One region of the Photorhabdus temperata genome, then DNA from elsewhere that is predicted to be linked to it. Evidence: predicted binding sites of a transcription regulator. Region 1 holds the regulator's gene; the other holds the start of a gene.
What was found. The regulator PhoB, encoded in region 1, activates phosphate uptake and scavenging genes when phosphate is short. The targets are predictions, from matches to a motif close to CTGTCATAAAACTGNCNNAT.

Region 1 (9,537 bases):
CTGATCCCTCTTTTGGTGCTTTGGAAGCGCGCACATGTGCAAGTACCCGCTTATCATCCAATACCCGCTCAACCAGAACTTCCAGTTTACCGCCGGTGGCTTTCCGGCCAAAAATACGCGCGGATATGACTCGGGTATTATTGAAAACCAACAAATCTCCGGCATTCAGCTTATCGAGAACATCCGTAAAAACACCATGCGTTAACGCCCCCGTTTCACCATCAAGGGAAAGTAGACGGCAGCCACTGCGTTGTGGTTGAGGGTAGTGAGCAATCATTTCGTCAGGAAGTTCAAAAGTAAAATCGGAAACTCGCATTGTATTTAATCATTCAGAAAAACAGGCGGACTAGTCTAGTGCCGCAGCTCTAAGGGTGCAACAAATAAGCACATAACTTCGCTGATTTATATTATAATCACCAGATGAATTTTCTCGCTCACCTTCATTTAGCTACTCTGGCTGAAAGCTCCCTGTTAGGGAACTTGATGGCGGATTTTGTTCGCGGCAATCCAGAGGGGCAATACAGCGCTGACGTGGTTGCAGGCATTCGCATGCATCGACGGGTTGATGTATTAACAGATACCCACCCGTTAGTTACTCAAGCCCGTCACCTGTTCAGTAGCCAATATCGACGGGTTGCGCCAATTACATTGGATATTATTTGGGATCACTTCCTTTCCTTATATTGGGATAAACTGGTTCCCGATGACTCATTACCGGCATTTATTCACCGTGCCCGCAATCAGATAGAACCTCATCTTTATAAAACTCCCGAAAAATTTCAGGAAATGAATGAGTTTTTATGGTCGCAAAACTGGTTGACCCGCTATGCGGATCTTGCATTTATCGCAAATGTATTAAATGGAATGGCCCGAAGACATCCCAAATTATCTGCCTTATCGGGATCATTTCAGGATATAGAACAACATTACTCTGACCTTGAAGCATTATTCTGGCAATTTTATCCCTATATGATGGAAAAAGCGGAAAATAAAGATTTTTATAACCTCCCTCAAATGAAGCTGGAAATCTCACCCAATTAACAACGCGGGTAAAGCGTTACAGTAAAGAAAATAAAAATAAAGTATTGATAGGTAAAATCTATTGCAAAAATTAGTATTTTACCCTTTATTGATGTACGCTAATTCCTTATTCTACATCCAATTTTTACATAAACCCCGGTTAAAACTACAGGAGTAACTCATGGTTCTGGTAACTCGTCAAGCCCCTGACTTTACAGCAGCAGCTGTCCTTGGCAACGGCGAAATAGTTGGGAATTTCAACCTGAAAAAACACCTGAACGGTAAACCTGCCGTTATCTTCTTCTGGCCGATGGACTTTACTTTCGTATGTCCTTCTGAGCTGATCGCATTCGACCACCGCTACGAAGAGTTCAAAAAACGCGGTGTTGAAGTTGTTGGTGTTTCTTTCGACTCTGAATTTGTCCACAACGCATGGCGTAAAACTCCTATCGATAACGGTGGTATCGGCGAAGTTAAATATGCAATGGTTGCTGATACTAAACGTGAAATTCAAAAAACATACGGTATTGAGCACCCAGAAGCTGGCGTAGCTCTGCGTGGCTCTTTCCTGATCGACAAAAACGGCGTTGTCCGTCACCAAGTTGTTAACGATCTGCCACTAGGCCGTAACATTGACGAAATGCTGCGTATGGTTGACGCACTGCAATTCCACGAAGAGCACGGCGATGTATGCCCTGCACAGTGGGAAAAAGGTAAAGAAGGTATGGGCGCTTCTCCAGACGGCGTAGCTAAGTACCTGTCTCAGAACGCATCTAAACTGTAACCTCAAACGTTACCAATAATTCAGACCAGTTGGTTGCTGCCAACTGGTTTTTTTATCGCTGAAATTCCTCGTTTTGCCACCTTGCGCACAAAAAATAAATCTTTCTAATAGTTATCATCACTTATAATTAAATTTACAATTGATTAACATTAAAATTCGTGTAAATAAAACAAGCACTTCCACTTTATAAAAATCATCCCGCAAAACGACAGGAGTTCACAACATGTTGAAAACATGGAAAACACCACTGGTAATAATATCCTTACTTATCTCTTCTCATCTTTATGCCGCTTCAGAACCCGCCGTTGAAGCTAAAAATGGCATGGTTGTCTCAGCCCAACACCTTGCTTCACAAGTTGGTGTGGATATCCTCAAGATAGGTGGAAATGCTATTGATGCGGCTGTTGCTGTTGGCTATGCCCAAGCCGTTGTAAACCCATGCTGTGGAAATATCGGCGGTGGTGGTTTTATGACAATTCATCTGGCTGATGGCACAAATACTTTTATTAATTTCCGCGAAACCGCACCAAATGCGGCAAGCGCCAATATGTATCTGGACAAAGAAGGCAACGTTGTTAAAGGAGCCAGTTTATATGGCTACCTGGCTGCCGGAGTGCCCGGGACCGTGATGGGACTGGACAGCACCCTAAAAAAATATGGCAAACTCAGTCGTGAACAGGTCATGGCGCCTGCAATTAAACTGGCACGGGAAGGTTATATACTAACCCGAGCAGACACAGATATTTTGGACACTTCAATCAAACGTTTCCGCAAAGATCCAGAAGCAGCCCGCATCTTCCTGCGTAAAGATGGCTCCCCTTATCAACCGGGCGATAAGTTGATACAAACCGATCTGGCAAATACACTGGAATTAATCGCCAAAAAAGGGCAAGAAGCGTTCTATCATGGAGATATTCCTAAACGGGTTGTAGAAGCAGCTAAAAAATCAGGCGGCATTATTACCGAAGCCGATTTCGCCAATTATAAGATCTCAGAAACAGCCCCCGTCACCTGTAGCTATCGCGGTTATAAATTTATCTCTTCACCGCCACCCAGTTCAGGAGGGGTAACAATGTGTGAAATCCTGAATATTCTGGAAGGCTACAACCTCAAAGAAATGGGATTCAACTCTGCTGATTATATTCACACACTGACGGAAGCAATGCGTCATGCCTATATGGACAGAAATACTCACCTTGGCGATCCGGAATTTGTTAAAAACCCAATCGATCGTTTACTGAGTAAAAGCTATGCCGAATCTCTGCGTAAAAAAATAAAACCAGGGGAAGCAACATTATCAGAAAATGTTCAGCCGGGTATTGAACCACATGAGAAACCAGAAACCACGCACTACTCCATTGTAGATAAAGAAGGTAATGCGGTTTCAACCACCTATACAATCAATGGGCTTTTCGGTGCTGTCGTCATCGCACCGGGAACAGGTTTCTTCCTCAATGATGAAATGGATGATTTCACGACAAAAATTGGTGAGAAGAATCTGTATGGACTGATTCAAGGTGCGACTAACTCTATCGCCCCTGGTAAGCGCCCACTATCATCAATGAGCCCGACACTCGTCACTAAAGACAATAATATATTCCTTGTTCTGGGCTCACCCGGAGGCTCCCGTATTATCTCTATCACGCTACAAACTGCCTTAAACATCATTGATCACGGTATGCCTCCTCAGGAAGCGGTCAATAGCCCCCGTATTCATCACCAATGGTTACCAGATGAAGTTTATTATGAACAACGAGGTGTTTCTAAAGACTCACTGAATTTGCTGGAAAAAATGGGATATAAAATGGTGGAACAAACACCGTGGGGCGCAGCTGAGTTGATTATGGTAGGTTTACCAAAAGCCGCTAACGTTTCAAATACAGGTTCTTCAGGTAATGATGCTGCCGTATCTGGTCAAGTTCGTGAAAACTATTTCTATGGCGCCAATGATGTTCGGCGCCCAGCAGGTGCTGCTATTGGTTACTAACAACAGGTAATTCAGCAAACCATGTATAAGAATAGCGGGATGGAACACCTTTCTCAGGCACGCCATCCCGCACTTTCTCTAACGATCTGACGATGACAAACGGTCAAATAAACGGACCATTATCACTGATGACTTTGACTTTCTTGTGAACCAGAACGTCCCCAAATACGGTCACAAATACCAAACACAACCAGAACCAACAGGGAGGGAGCTAACCAAGCTAACCCTTGATCAGCTAATGGTAAACGAGTTGCCCAGTTTGGTAATAAATACACCAGAGTTTCTGATGACTTGATAGCATCTAAAATACCAAATAGCAGACTGATCAACATAACCGAAGCCAAAATACGGCTGAAATTATTCCACCAACGCAATGTAAAACTCAGAACAATCAAAACGATACAAGGTGGATAAATCGCAGTCAGTACCGGAATAGAAATATTGATCAAATGACTCAAACCAAGGTTAGAAGTCAGCATGGAGAACAAACCAAGGATCAGAACCAATGAACGATAAGACAAAGGCAGATAACGGCTGAAAAACTCAGCACACGCACAAGTCAATCCCACCGCAGTCACCATACAGGCGACAAAAATCAACACGGCGAGGAAAAGAGCGCCAACACCACCAAAAGTATGCTGAACATAGGCATGCAAAATTATAGCGCCATTTTCCGCATGAGGAATTAATGATCCACTGCCAGAACCCAGTTTGAACAGAGACAGATAAACCAGCACCAGACCGAATCCGGCAATCACCCCTGCCCACGTCGCATAACGGGTCAACAATGAAGATGAAGCAACACCTCTTGAACGCGCCGCGTTAACGATAACAATACCAAATACCATAGCGCCTAAGGTATCCATCGTCAGATAACCGTTAACGAAACCACTGGAGAATGGGATTTGCTGATAAGCATCAATTGCAGGAATTGAGCCCCCCGCAGGCCAAAGTAGAGCGGCAACACCAAGTATACCTAACGCCAGCATTTTAATGGGTGCCAGCACATGCCCGACAGTATCAAGCAAACGACCAGGGTAAAGCGAAACAGCAATCACCAGGGCAAAATAAATCAGACTGTAAATAAAGAGTGATAATTCACCCGAACCGGCAAGGGGAGCAATGCCCACTTCAAAAGAAACCGTCGCAGTACGTGGAATTGCGAATAGAGGGCCAACAGCCAGATAACAAACCGTCGCCAGCAGCAACCCCGCAACCTTACCAATGGGTGAACTCAGCTCTTCAATACCACCGCCTACTTTTGCCAACGCGATGATTGTAATTACCGGTAAACCAACCGCGGTGACCAGAAAGCCTAATGCAGCTACCCAAACATATTCACCCGATTGTAATCCCACCATAGGAGGAAAAATAATATTTCCCGCTCCTACAAACAGGGCAAAGGTCATAAACCCTAACGCCCAAATATCCTTAGATGATAAACGATTTGTCATAATAATTGTTAATTTTTTGTTACCATTTTAATGGCTTGAATAATATAAATACCGCCAATAATTAAGCCCACATTGGCAATATTGAACCCTAATTTAACGATTTATTATCAAAATAATATTCACCTGTACCTGTTTAATACAGAACCATAGTGGTTATTATAGATAGAATCGCCAGCAACTGCCCACAAGTAAAACTTTTATAGTGCCAGAAGGCAATAGATAAACCAGAATGCAGAGTTATATACTACACTCTTTTTCAAAACCAGTGATTGCTGTTAGCTATCATTGAATACACACTATATGATTTGTGTTTTTTTTAACCTTCAAAGCTAATAATTAATTTCACAAGTTAATTATTGCTTTTAATTAAACCATTATTATCTCTTTTACTGGTTAATTTAGCCGGTACAATCAATCCTGACAGTAAAGTAAAACTGAAAGTTGTTCCTTGACCTATTTCACTGGAGATTTCAAGGTGGGAATGGTGGTGATGTAAAGCATGCTTAACAATAGCAAGACCGAGGCCGCTTCCACCCGTTTGCCTAGAACGGGCTTTATCTACCCGATAGAAACGTTCGGTCAAACGGGGTAAATGTTCTGCACTGATACCTGGTCCATTATCTTTCACGGTAAACTCGGCACCGTGGGAGTTCGTTTTCCAACTGACATCAATCTGAGTGCCTTTCGGGGTATGATTAACCGCGTTATAAACCAGATTAGACATTGCACTACGAAGCTGCTCTTCATTACCGAAAACTTTTAGTTTTTCACTAATATCAAAATTAATTTTATAGCATTCATTACCAAGCGCGGCGGCTTCCTGGCGCAATACCTTAAGCATCAGAGGCACATCAACTATTTCATTCATATCAATCTGAGGAGCAGCTTCGATTTTAGAAAGCTGCAATAATTGCTTCACCAGACTATCCATCCTCCGGGTTTGCTCCTGCATTGTATTCAGCGCTTTATTACTCAGCGAGCCAGACACCTCCTGATCCTGCATGACTTCCAGATAACCCTGCAATACAGTTAAAGGGGTACGCATTTCATGGCTGACATTCGCAAAAAAGTCACGGCGGGCATTTTCCAGGGCCCGTTTCTGCGTCACATCCCTGGCAACCATTAATAGTTGCTCTCCAGAGTAAGGCATAACCCGAAACTCAACAGTGAAACCATTATTTAATTCTATTGATAACGGACGTGCAAAATCCCTGGAAAGCATATACCGATTAAAATCAGGATAACGAAGTAAATTAAAAATAGGCTGCCCATTGTCCTCAGGCCAACGAAAACCCAGTAAATGCTGGGCCAAACGGTTACACCAAAAAATATTACCCTCGGTTGTCATCATAACAATGGCATCCGGCAATAACTCAGCGCCACTACGAAACCGTTTGATCAACAGCGCCAGTTCACGGCGCCGTTTCCGGTTCCGTTGCTGCATTTGGTGAATACCGTAAAAAATCGGCTCCCATCCCCCCCTTCCCGACGGCGGCAACATCCTACGATCTAACCATAACCAATCCGAAAGTTTCAGCAAATTATAGCCATGCCATATCAGCGCCAAAAATACCGAAGCAAACAAATACCAGGACAAGTGACCAATAAATATCGACAAAACTAATGCAGGCAAACAAAAAAGAAACAGTTCTGAAACCAGTTTTTTCCAGGATAAACGTTCTAACACATCAGGTTCTCCGGTGCGCAAACTCAGTAACGGGTAGAAAAACGATAACCAGTACCGCGAACGGTCTGCACCATTTTATCATGACCACCAATCTCTAATACTTTACGTAAACGGCGAATATGTACATCGACAGTTCTGTCTTCAACATAAACATTTGCTCCCCAAACATAATTGAGCAACTGTTCACGGCTGTAGACCCGCTCAGGATGAGTCATAAAGAAATGAAGTAATTTAAACTCGGTCGGCCCCATATCCAGAGCCAGATCCTGGCTGGTCACACGATGGGAAGTGGCATCCAAAACCAAACCATCCATTTCAATGATATCTTCCACCACCATAGGTGAAATACGCCGCAATACCGCTTTGACTCTAGCAACCAGCTCTTTAGGAGAGAAAGGCTTGGTTATATAGTCATCTGCCCCAACTTCGAGGCCACGAACCCGATCTTCCTCTTCACCACGTGCCGTCAGCATCATCACCGGAATATCACGGGCATTATTATCCCGTTTCATTTGTTTGATTATCTGCAAACCAGAACCACCAGGGATCATCCAATCCAATAACACCAAATCAGGATAGGGCTCAGATAAACATGCCAGCGCGGAATTATAATCTTCCGCCTCTACCGGCTGATAGCCATTTTTTTCCAGCACAAAACAGACCATCTCACGAATCGGAGCTTCATCTTCAACGACCAGAATACGTCTTGTCATGGTTAGTCCTGTTAAATATTGAGATAAACGCGACTGAGTTTTAAAAGGCATTATGCGTCAGTTTTATGACAGATTTATGAAATCTTGCCTCGGCTATCCTCCACCTGCAATCTGTTTCGCAATAATTAATTCAAACAACTATCATATTTCATCATGAATGCGAAGCGACTCGGAGATATATTCACTGAACCAGATTTAAAGGCGACATTCAGAATATAGCCATTATAATCATCATTCACTTTAATCCATTGCGGCGGAATTATGCGTATTATTCACACTTCGGACTGGCATCTTGGTCAATATTTTTTTACAAAAAGCCGGGCTGCTGAACATCAACATTTTCTGCGTTGGCTGATTAAACAGGTTGAAAATTACCAGGTCGATGCATTAATTGTTGCCGGAGATGTGTTTGATACCGGCTCGCCGCCCAGTTACGCCCGTGAGCTATATAATCACTTTGTTGTTGAACTGCAACCTACTGGCTGTCAGTTAATTATCCTTGGTGGTAATCATGATTCCGTGGCAACGTTGAATGAATCAAAGGAACTGCTTTCCTGCCTGAATACCACCGTCATTGCCCATGCGGAAGAAGACCAGCAGAAGCAAATAAAAGTGCTCAACACCAAAGAAGGCAATACCGGCGCCATCCTCTGTGCAATCCCTTTTCTGCGTCCAAGAGATATTATGACCAGCCTGGCAGGTCAGTCAGGAGAACAAAAACAACTGGCATTACAGGAAGCAATTGCAGAACACTATGATCAACTCTATCAGCAAGCAGGTAAATTACGTGATGAACTGCATTTACCCTTACCTATTATTGCCACCGGGCATCTAACCACCGTTGGCGCCTCAGCCACAGATTCAGTCCGGGATATTTATATTGGTACACTTGATGCCTTCCCGGCGCAAGCTTTCCCACCGGCAGACTATATTGCACTTGGGCATATTCACCGGCCACAAATCGTGGCTAAATCTGAACATATTCGCTACAGCGGTTCCCCCATACCGCTCAGTTTTGATGAAGTCGGACAGGAGAAAAGTGTCTGTTTGGTGGAATTTACCCAAGACAAACTGGCATCCATTACACTTTTACCTATTCCTCAATATCAACCCATGCAGCTTATCAGGGGTGACCTGCAACAAATTGAACAGCAATTACAGACTTTTAATGACTATAAAGGCGAGCAACCCGTCTGGTTAGATATTGAAGTTGCCACACAAGACTATCTCCATGATATCCAGAAAAGAGTTCAATCAATGGTTGCGAAACTTCCTGTTGAAGTCATTCTGCTGCGGCGTAGTAAAACACAGCGACAAAATATGCTAGCGCAAGAAAACAGAGAAACCTTGACAGAACTCAGTGTTAACCAGGTTTTTACCCGGCGGCTTGAGCAATCAGAACTTGAAGATGAAGAACACAAAAAACGTCTGACCACCCTTTTCGAACAAACACTGAATAATATCTATCAGGATAAAAACAAGGAGGAACAGGCATGAAAATTCTGAGTCTGCGACTGAAAAACATTAATTCATTACAAGGTGAATGGAAGATTGATTTCACAACAGAGCCGTTTGCCAGCAGTGGCCTATTCGCAATAACCGGCCCTACCGGTGCGGGTAAAACCACATTATTGGATGCCATCTGCCTTGCGCTTTATCACGAAACACCGCGCCTGACAGTTTCAGCATCACAAAATGAGCTGATGACCCGCCACACAGCAGAATCCCTAGCTGAAGTTGAGTTTGAAGTGAAAGGTGTTGCTTACCGCGCTTTCTGGAGCCAACGGCGAGCGCGCAACCAGCCGGACGGCAATCTGCAAGCCCCAAAAGTGGAACTCGCATTCAGCAGCAACGGCAAAATTCTGGCAGATAAGATCCAAGATAAGAAAGAG
Region 2 (9,537 bases), on a different contig from region 1:
TTTCATGTGGTGTATTCAGCCAGAATATCACCTCTTGCGGCAGTATTTGCCCTGATGCAAAGTACCAGAAGAACAGTTGTACCAGCAGAGGCGTATTACGAAATAGGGTGGTGTAAGCCGTCACCGGCCAACGGAGAATTTTTAGTTGGCTGTCACGGGCAGCAGCCAGTACAAAGCCCAGCAATGTGGAAGCCACAACGGTACAGGCGGATATCCATAATGTCATCAGGAAACCCTGCCAAAGCCACGCCAGGTATTGGGGAGCAAGCACGTGTTCTGTAACAAATAACTCAAACATATCTTACGATTACCAAACATTACCAATGATAAAACCCCGCAACACAAGGTGCGGGGCTGATTACCAAGGTTTGCAACTATCAGGACTTAGCTTGCTGCTCCAAAGGAGCAAACTTAAAGTCACCTCGCGGCTGAGACGATTTGGTCTCTGGGCCAAACCAACGGTTATAAATTTTCTCTGCTTCACCCTCTTTTTCCAGTTTCAGCAGCGTTTGGTTCACCGTCTCAACTAAGCTCTCTTCCCCTTTTGCCGCAGCCACAGCCTGATATTCACGGGTGATGCTGAAAGGAGAGATCTCAAACTCCGCTTTTTGTGCTGCCGGTACGTTAGCCAGCAGGCCGACCAGTTTAGCATCATCCTGAGTGATTGCTTGTACATTGCCGTTACGCAGCGCAGCAAATGCCAGAGGCGTATCGTCATAAGAGATGACTTTCGCTGTCGGATAATGCTCACGCAGAGTGATTTCCTGTACTGTTCCCTTATCAGCACCGATACGTAAGTTTTTAATGTCATCAGGGGATTTCAGAACGCCTTTACGGGCAATAAATTTTTGCCCAGTGGCAAAATAAGGGATTGAAAAATCGACTTGTTTAGCACGCTCATCCGTTACCGTAAAGTTGGCGGCAATCAGGTCAATTTTCTTCGATGCCAGCAGTGGCAAACGGTTTGCCGGGTTAGTCGGACGCAGTTCCAGTTTAACACCAAGGTCATTTGCAATCGCTTTTGCGATATCCACATCATAACCCGCCAGTTTTTTAGTTTGCGGGTCAATAAAACCAAACGGGGGATTACTGTCAAAAACAGCGATCCGCACTGTACCGGCTTTTTTAATATCATCCAGTTTATCGGCCTTCGCAACACCAGTAACCAGTGCTAACCCAGTCAGCAACGCCGTGACAAGAACGCGGGATTTCATTGAAAACTCCTGACGGTAATTAAATATTTATTAATCACTACAAGCTATCAATTTCACTATAGTGCAGGAAATAATATAAAAAACTATATTTATAACTATTAAGAATTATAAGACAAAACAATGCCGGAAAAAAATACCAGCATTGTCAGCAAGTTACTTGTTATCTTTAGTCAGCAGCCTTTCCAATTCATCACCACCGACATGCCGGAAATCCTGACCTTTGACATAGTAGAAAATGAATTCACAGATGTTCTGGCAACGGTCGCCAATCCGTTCAATAGAACGTGCACAAAGCAGGGCTGTCAGTACACTTGGGATGGTTCTGGGATCTTCCATCATATAAGTCATCAATTGGCGGACAATGCCTTCATACTCTTTATCCACCTTTTTATCTTCATGATAGATACGAATAGCTTCTTCCAGATCCATACGGGCAAAAGCATCTAAAACATCATGCAGCATCTGGATGGTATGGCAGCCAAGCGATTCCAAACTCACCAACAGTGACTGATGCTGATGTGAAAATTTCTCAAGTGCCGTCTGGCAAATTTTCTTTGCCACATCCCCGATTCTTTCCAGTTCAGCAATGGTTTTCGAGATTGACATAATCAGCCGCAGATCACTGGCCGTCGGCTGGCGCTTGGCAATGATACGAACACATGCTTCATCAATAGCGACTTCCATCATATTGACTTTATGATCGTCATCAATCACTTCACGCGCCAGCTCCGCATCCTGATTATGCATCGCGGTAATCGCTTTGGAGAGCTGTTCCTCCACCAGCCCGCCCATCACCATCAGTTCAGTACGGATATGCTCCAGTTCAGCATTAAACTGACCGGAAATATGTTTATTGAGATTCAGATTGTCCATGTTACGCCCCGTAATCAACCATAACGACCGGTAATATAGTCTTCAGTTTGTTTCATTTTTGGTGTGGTAAACAATGTGTCTGTATCACTAAATTCAATCAATTCACCAAGGTACATAAACGCAGTATGATCTGAACAACGCGCGGCCTGCTGCATATTGTGAGTCACAATTACCACGGTATATTCAGATTTCAATTCGCTGATCAGTTCCTCAATACGACCGGTAGAAATTGGGTCAAGTGCGGAGCAAGGCTCATCCAATAATAGAACGTCCGGACGGATCGCAATGCCGCGTGCAATACATAAACGCTGCTGCTGACCACCAGACAGACTGTATCCGCTCTGATGCAATTTATCCCTGGTTTCATTCCACAATGCGGCTTTGGTCAAAGCCCACTGAATACGTTCATCCATTTCTGCTCTTGAGAGTTTCTCAAACAGACGGACGCCAAAAGCAATATTGTCGTAAATAGACATCGGGAATGGGGTCGGCTTCTGGAATACCATACCCACTTTGGCACGCAGCAACGCCACATCCTGTTTATCCGTCAGGATATTATTGCCATCCAGCAAAATTTCTCCCTCTGCCCGCTGCTCACCATACAATTCATACATTTTATTGAAAGTCCGTAGCAACGTAGATTTACCGCAGCCAGACGGACCGATAAAAGCCGTTACTTTATTCTTTGCAATATTCAACGTAATGTTTTTCAGCGCGTGAAATTTGCCGTAATAAAAGTTCAGATCACGGACCTGAATTTTACTGCCAGCGATATCATTAGCCATGTTCATTTACTTCTCTCTGTTGAAAATATCAGTCAGTGCTTTTTCTTGGCAAACAGCACACGCGCTACAATGTTAATCAGCAATACACACAGGGTTATCAATAATACGCCTGCCCACGCCAGTTGCTGCCATTCGGAAAATGGACTCATCGCAAATTTAAAAATAGTGACCGGCAAGTTGGCAATTGGCTGACTCAAATCAGTACTCCAGAACTGATTTGAAAGAGAGGTGAACAGCAACGGCGCTGTTTCCCCGGCAATTCGGGCAATTGCCAGCAACACACCGGTGATAATGCCGGATACCGAGGCTTTCAGCGTGATGGCCGAAATCATCTTCCATTTAGGCGTTCCCAAGGCATAGGCGGCTTCACGTAAGCTATCAGGAACCAGTTTCAACATGTTTTCAGTGGTTCTGATGACAATCGGCACTTGCAACAACGCTAAGGCAATCACCCCTGCCCAACCGGAAAAGTGCTGCATTTTCGTTACAACGACAGTGTACACAAACAAGCCGACGACAATAGAAGGCGCTGACAGCAAGATATCGTTGATAAAGCGGATCACCTCTGCCAACCATGAACGGCGGCCATACTCGGCCAGATAGATACCCGCCATGATCCCCAACGGAGTACCGATAATCGTCGCCCATAAAATCAACAAGCCACTACCAACAATGGCATTTGCCAGGCCACCACCTTCGGTATTCGGTGGCGGCGTCATTTCCGTGAACAACGCCAGCGACATACCATCGAGGCCCTTGGTGACTGTGGAGAACAGAATCCACACCAGCCAGAACAGACCAAACAACATGGTTGCCATTGATAACAGCAGAGCGAGCCGGTTTTTCTGACGGCGCCATGCCTGCTTACGACTACGTGCATTTTCATCAATAGGCTTTTGTCCATCCATTGTTGCCATATCAACGCCCCTCATTCTTCGCCAGACGCATGATCATTAATTTTGACAACGCCAGCACAATAAAGGTGATCACAAACAGAACCAGACCAAGCTCCATCAATGCTGAGGTATGTAAGCCAGATTCAGCTTCAGCGAATTCGTTCGCCAACGCAGAAGTAATACTGTTGCCCGGCATAAACAGTGAGAAACTGTCGAGCTGGTAAGTATTACCGATGATAAAAGTCACTGCCATTGTCTCCCCCAGCGCACGGCCAAGGCCCAGCATGACACCACCAATCACGCCATTGCGGGTGTAAGGCAATACAATGTGCCAGATAACTTCCCAGGTAGTACAACCAATACCATAAGCGGATTCTTTCATCATGACCGGTGTTTGTTCGAACACATCACGCATAACCGAGGCGACATAAGGAATAATCATGATAGCGAGAATGACGCCCGCCGCCAGAATGCCGATACCAAAGGCAGGACCGGAGAACAGTTCACCGACAATTGGCATACCGGAAAGGACATTGCCGACCGGCTGCTGAAAATAGGTGGCAAACAGAGGGGCAAACACAAATAACCCCCACATGCCATAGACAATACTTGGAATTGCAGCCAGCAACTCAATTGCTACACCAAGCGGGCGTTTCAGCCAGTTAGGCGCCAGTTCCGTCAGGAACAGTGCTATCCCGAAACTGACAGGCACCGCAATGATCAAAGCAATCAACGAAGTGACCAACGTACCGTAAATAGGCACCAATGCACCAAATTGTTCTGCCGGGGCATCCCACTCTTTATGCCAGAGGAAAGAGATGCCGAACTGCTGGATACTGGGCCAGGAGGCAATAATCAACGAGATAATGATGCCTCCCAGCAAAAACAAAGTCATCAGCGCAGCTAGCCGAACCAGTGCGCTGAAAATAATATCGCCGTTTTTACTGGGTGCTTTTATTGCCGTTTTCTGTTCGGCCATAGAGCTTATTCTCATCCGGGTTAACTCCCCCTTTAATGGGGGAGAAATCAAAACTACAAATTTAATCGATACTTCAAACCGTTGCCACCGACACGATTTAATACAGAATTTTACCGCTGCTATCCTTCACATGGGTTTTCCAGGCCGCCCGAACTTGCTCAACCACTTCTTTTGGCAGGGTTGCATAATCCAGATCATTCGCTTGTTTATTGCCTTTCTCGTAAGCCCAGTCAAAGAATTTCAGTATTTCTGCCCCCTTGGCGGCGTCTTTTTGCTGTTTGTGAAGCAGAATAAATGTAGTGGAAGTAATCGGCCACGCGTTTTCACCTTGTTGGTGTGTCAAATCCTGAGCAAACGTTTTGTGCCATTCCGCTTTCTTCGCTGCGGCGCTGAAACTCTCTTTTGTCGGGCTGACAACATTGCCATCAGCAGAGACCAGTTTGGTATAAGCCAAATGATTCTGTTTAGCGTAGGCATATTCAACATAACCAATAGAACCTGTCAGGCGCTGAACGAATGCAGCAATGCCATCATTGCCTTTACCACCCAAGCCAACAGGCCAGCTTACCGTGGAGCCTGCACCGACTTTTTCTTTCCACTCGCTATTCACTTTAGAAAGATAACTGGTAAACACAAAAGAGGTGCCGGAACCATCCGCACGACGTACCACCGCAATATCCTGCTCCGGCAGTTTCATCCCCGGATTCAATTTAGTCATCGCCGGATCATTCCACTTTTTCACTTTACCTAAATAAATATCACCCAACGTTTTACCATCCAGTGTTAATTCGCCGGATTTAATACCAGGGATATTAACCGCCAGTACGACCCCGCCGATGACCGTCGGGAATTGAAACAAACCATCAGCCGCTAATTTTTCATCGGATAAGGGCGCATCGGAAGCACCGAAATCAACGGTATTTGCCAGAATTTGTTTTACGCCACCGGAAGAACCGATGCCTTGATAATTGACTTTATTACCGGTCTCTTTTTGATAAGAATCTGCCCACTTGGCATACACCGGGGCGGGAAATGTCGCACCTGCCCCCGTCAAGCTGGAAGCAGCGAATACCGACAGGGTTATCAAAGAAAACGTCGCTGCCATTATGCCGGCTACAGTGGTACGCATCAGTTTCATAATCCCTCCTCATGGGACATTGAGAATCAACAAAGAAATGTGTTCGTCAGATTAAAAAAGGTGCAGAAGGGAAAATAGGTCAGTTTAGTTACAGCAAAATGTCTTAATTATGACATTTTTATGACAGCGCAATGCAAATTCAGCCTGATGCTGACATAAAACTGTCATCTCCACAGACCATGAAATTAAAGCTGGAGATTATCATCAGGCCATTAAAAATTATCTTCCACAACAGGAATACAGGCACGAATAGATAATCCCCCTCTGGGGCTGGTGCCAATTTCAATTTTCCCGTCATGAGCATCAATAATCCGCTGAACAATAGCCAGACCTAACCCCGTTCCACTGTTGCTGCGCGCTCTTTCGCCCCGAACAAATGGCTGAAATAACTGCGGCAAATCTTCCGGCTTAATTCCTGCGCCATCGTCCTCTACCTGAAACCAGGCAAATTCATGAGTCTGACCACTACTGACTTTAATCCAGCCATTACCATAACGATTGGCATTAACCAGCATATTAGCCAATGCCCGTTTAATGGAAATCGGGTTCGCGTTAACGGTTATTGGGGGAAGAGATAGATTATTTTCAATATCCTGCTCATAGCCATTCTCTGCGGAAATAACCTCTTTGAGAATAGAATTAAGCTCACAGAATTCCATTGGCATTTCCTGCCCGGTACGGAGATAATCAATAAATTGCGCAATAATGGCATTACATTCTTCAATATCTTTATTGATAGATTCAGACAAATAAGCATCTTCCTTGCTCATCATTTCTGTTGCCAAGCGGATACGTGTCAGTGGAGTACGCAAATCATGACTTACCCCGGCAATTAATATCGTCCGGTCACTTTCCAATAACTTTATTCCTGCGGACATTTGGTTAAATGCACGAATAGAAGCGCGAACTTCCAGCGACCCCGCTTCTCGCACCGTAGGCATCATAATACCTTTACCTGTCTGTCTGGCAGCATACTCCATTTCCAGCAAGGGCCGGTTCTGAAAACGGATATAAAGCCAAATACAACCAAACGTCAGCAATAAAATGGCCAATGTATAACGGAAAATGGGTGAGAATTGATTTTGCTCGATCTCAGTCAGAGGAACCCTGACCCAAATATCGGGGGCCAAATAAGAATTAAGCCAAAGTATAGGGCTCTCTTTGTTTATCTCCAGACGCAGATCAGCTTTGCCACCCAGGTATTGACTCATCTTCTCACTCAGGAAATTATAATGCCTGGCCCAGCGTAAACCTTGTATCTCCGCGTCAGACTCAGAATACAGCGTAATACCCAACTCCTGATAAATCTCCCGGCGCACTACCGGTGAGATCACCAGAAAAGATCCGTCCTCCAGCTTCAATCTTTCAGCCATTAAAGTACGAACTTCATACGCTAACACTTTATTGAACTGCTGCAAGCTTGGCATGATAACGAAATTCACAACAACCAGGTAACTGGTTACCAGACTGATAAACAGCATAGCCATGACCAGGAATAAAGTACGGGTAAAAGTGCTGCGAGGGGAAAATCGTAATCGCTTCATACACGGCTTCCATCAGGCACAAAGACATAACCCAGCCCCCAGATGGTCTGGATATAGCGCGGGTGTGCAGGATCTTCTTCAATCACACGGCGCAGACGTGAAACCAAAACATCAATAGATCGCTTCATAGTGCTGTATTCCCGGCCAAGGGCTAAACCCATCAGCTTATTACGGGACAGCGGTACACCAGGATAAGAAACCAGCACTTTCAATATGGCAAACTCACCACTGGTCAGTACCATATGTTCATCTCCCTGAAACATTTCCCGGGTACTTAGATTAAGACTGAACTTACCAAAATTAATAATTGCGTCATCTTCAGCGGGTATGCCCAGTAACTTATTCGCCTGACGGCGTAATACCGCCCGGATACGCGCCAATAACTCACGAGGATTAAATGGCTTAGGAATATAATCATCAGCGCCAATCTCCAACCCAACAATGCGGTCTACTTCTTCCCCTCTTGCCGTCACCATAATAATCGGCACCGGATTATTTTGTTTTCTCAGTCTTTGGCAAACAGAAAGCCCATCTTCTCCAGGTAACATTAAATCCAATACAATTAAGCTAACAGATTCCCGTGTCAATAAGCGGTCCATCTGCTCCGCATTAGCAGCACTACGTACCTGAAAACCTTGTTCTGTCAGATAACGCTCTAATAACGTTCGTAAACGCATGTCATCATCCACCACAAGGATTTTGTTACCTTCTTGCATTATTGAACTCCAAATAAATACTACATGCTTTGCTAAATTTATCATTATGAAGAAGATTAAACCAAAGATAGAAACCAGATATATATATTTTAAGATAATTTCTATAGGACTTATTTTCGTACGTTATTAATCTGAATGATTAATTCAATGGTAAGCCACTGACTGCCAAAACCCCATAACCGGCTGTTATACATTGATTTTTTACGATAATTTCGTCACCGGCTGGTTTACTCATCAATATCCTGGCTACCGGGGAATTAACCGAAATCCACCCACTAGCTGCATCAAATTCATCAGACAGGCTAAACGAACAATGCTTTCCGCTTCATATCATCTTCCCATCAGATCCACGCGCCAGCATAAACCTTTCCTTCCTGACGAGGATCTAGATCGTACATCCCAAATGTTTGGACAAAAAACTACCCGGATAGGTTTCTCTTAATCTTTTCTTACCATAATAAACAATTTAGTTCGCTTTTTCTCCGATTGAACCCTCTGCCCTGTTTTTCATTATCAGTAAAGTAGGAAGTGCATCACATTTTCTGTCATGCAACCAATACAATTCTTCAACGCTGATACAAATAAATTAACCCAGACAACTGAATGGCTACTCACTTTTTCGCAGGCAATGGCTAAAGGAACGACGATGATCTTGCCCCCTAAATGTAGCTCATGCGCTAACCTTGCAAAATGGGAAGAATTTATTAATTCACAATTTTCGCAGCGAAAACTTTACTCTTTAGTGGTTAAAAACTTAAATATAATTTATATTTTATGCCGCAGATGATAAATTATGTCTATTATCAATAAATATGAAAAATAATAAATGGATCACACAATTAGAATCAAAAACATGATTATTTTAATTATAAATCAATTTGTTATGTCATTTTTTTTCTTGACAATGAAAAGTCGGCATCATCGCAATGACATAGAGTGTTCTTTTTCGTCTTCAAGGGCTACGATATGAAACAATTACAAAAAGTAATATCTCTTACTCCATATCAACAAGATATCTTTTTTGAAAATCAGCGCAACCCACAAAGCGCTCAATACACTTTGGCACAGATACGGTACCTTTCCGGGGATATTAATCTTGATAAGCTCGTTATGGCGGCAAATAATGTTCTTAATCAGGAAATCATCGGCAAAATACAAATTTTAGAAGAAAATGAGTTATTAACCCAGCGTATCAATCATTGTATGGCTGAGGTTAAAGTCGAGATAATCAACAGCGAATATTTACAATCACAATCTCAAACTGGTGAAGACTTTATTTCGGCATGGCCGGCTAAAGTTTTCAGTTTAACCGATGTTCCTCTGTTAGAAGTCGCCATTGTTACCCCGAACCAGGCTAATTATGTTGCCCTTTTGTTACGTACCCATCATATT

Region 2: a site for PhoB is predicted at 5,993-6,012, ahead of pstS (phosphate ABC transporter substrate-binding protein PstS). Genes of this name have one in related genera too.

Annotation. Positions count from the first base shown of each region.
Region 1 is NZ_JAJAFX010000020.1:13,668-23,204, forward strand. Features, by position in the region: gene queA (tRNA preQ1(34) S-adenosylmethionine ribosyltransferase-isomerase QueA) at 1-316, opposite strand, end outside; gene LGZ99_RS09570 (acyl carrier protein phosphodiesterase) at 421-1,041, shown strand; gene LGZ99_RS09575 (peroxiredoxin C) at 1,202-1,804, shown strand; gene ggt (gamma-glutamyltransferase) at 2,028-3,791, shown strand; gene brnQ (branched-chain amino acid transport system II carrier protein) at 3,914-5,245, opposite strand; gene phoR (phosphate regulon sensor histidine kinase PhoR) at 5,595-6,932, opposite strand; gene phoB (phosphate regulon transcriptional regulator PhoB) at 6,956-7,645, opposite strand; gene sbcD (exonuclease subunit SbcD) at 7,907-9,142, shown strand; gene LGZ99_RS09605 (AAA family ATPase) at 9,139-9,537, shown strand, end outside.
Region 2 is NZ_JAJAFX010000004.1:16,348-25,884, reverse strand. Features, by position in the region: gene LGZ99_RS02360 (amino acid ABC transporter permease) at 1-298, opposite strand, end outside; gene LGZ99_RS02355 (ABC transporter substrate-binding protein) at 378-1,214, opposite strand; gene phoU (phosphate signaling complex protein PhoU) at 1,368-2,087, opposite strand; gene pstB (phosphate ABC transporter ATP-binding protein PstB) at 2,102-2,872, opposite strand; gene pstA (phosphate ABC transporter permease PstA) at 2,905-3,789, opposite strand; gene pstC (phosphate ABC transporter permease PstC) at 3,791-4,747, opposite strand; gene pstS (phosphate ABC transporter substrate-binding protein PstS) at 4,845-5,885, opposite strand; gene envZ (two-component system sensor histidine kinase EnvZ) at 6,098-7,429, opposite strand; gene ompR (osmolarity response regulator transcription factor OmpR) at 7,426-8,145, opposite strand; gene LGZ99_RS24770 (GreA/GreB family elongation factor) at 8,285-8,446, opposite strand; gene LGZ99_RS02315 (non-ribosomal peptide synthetase) at 9,112-9,537, shown strand, end outside.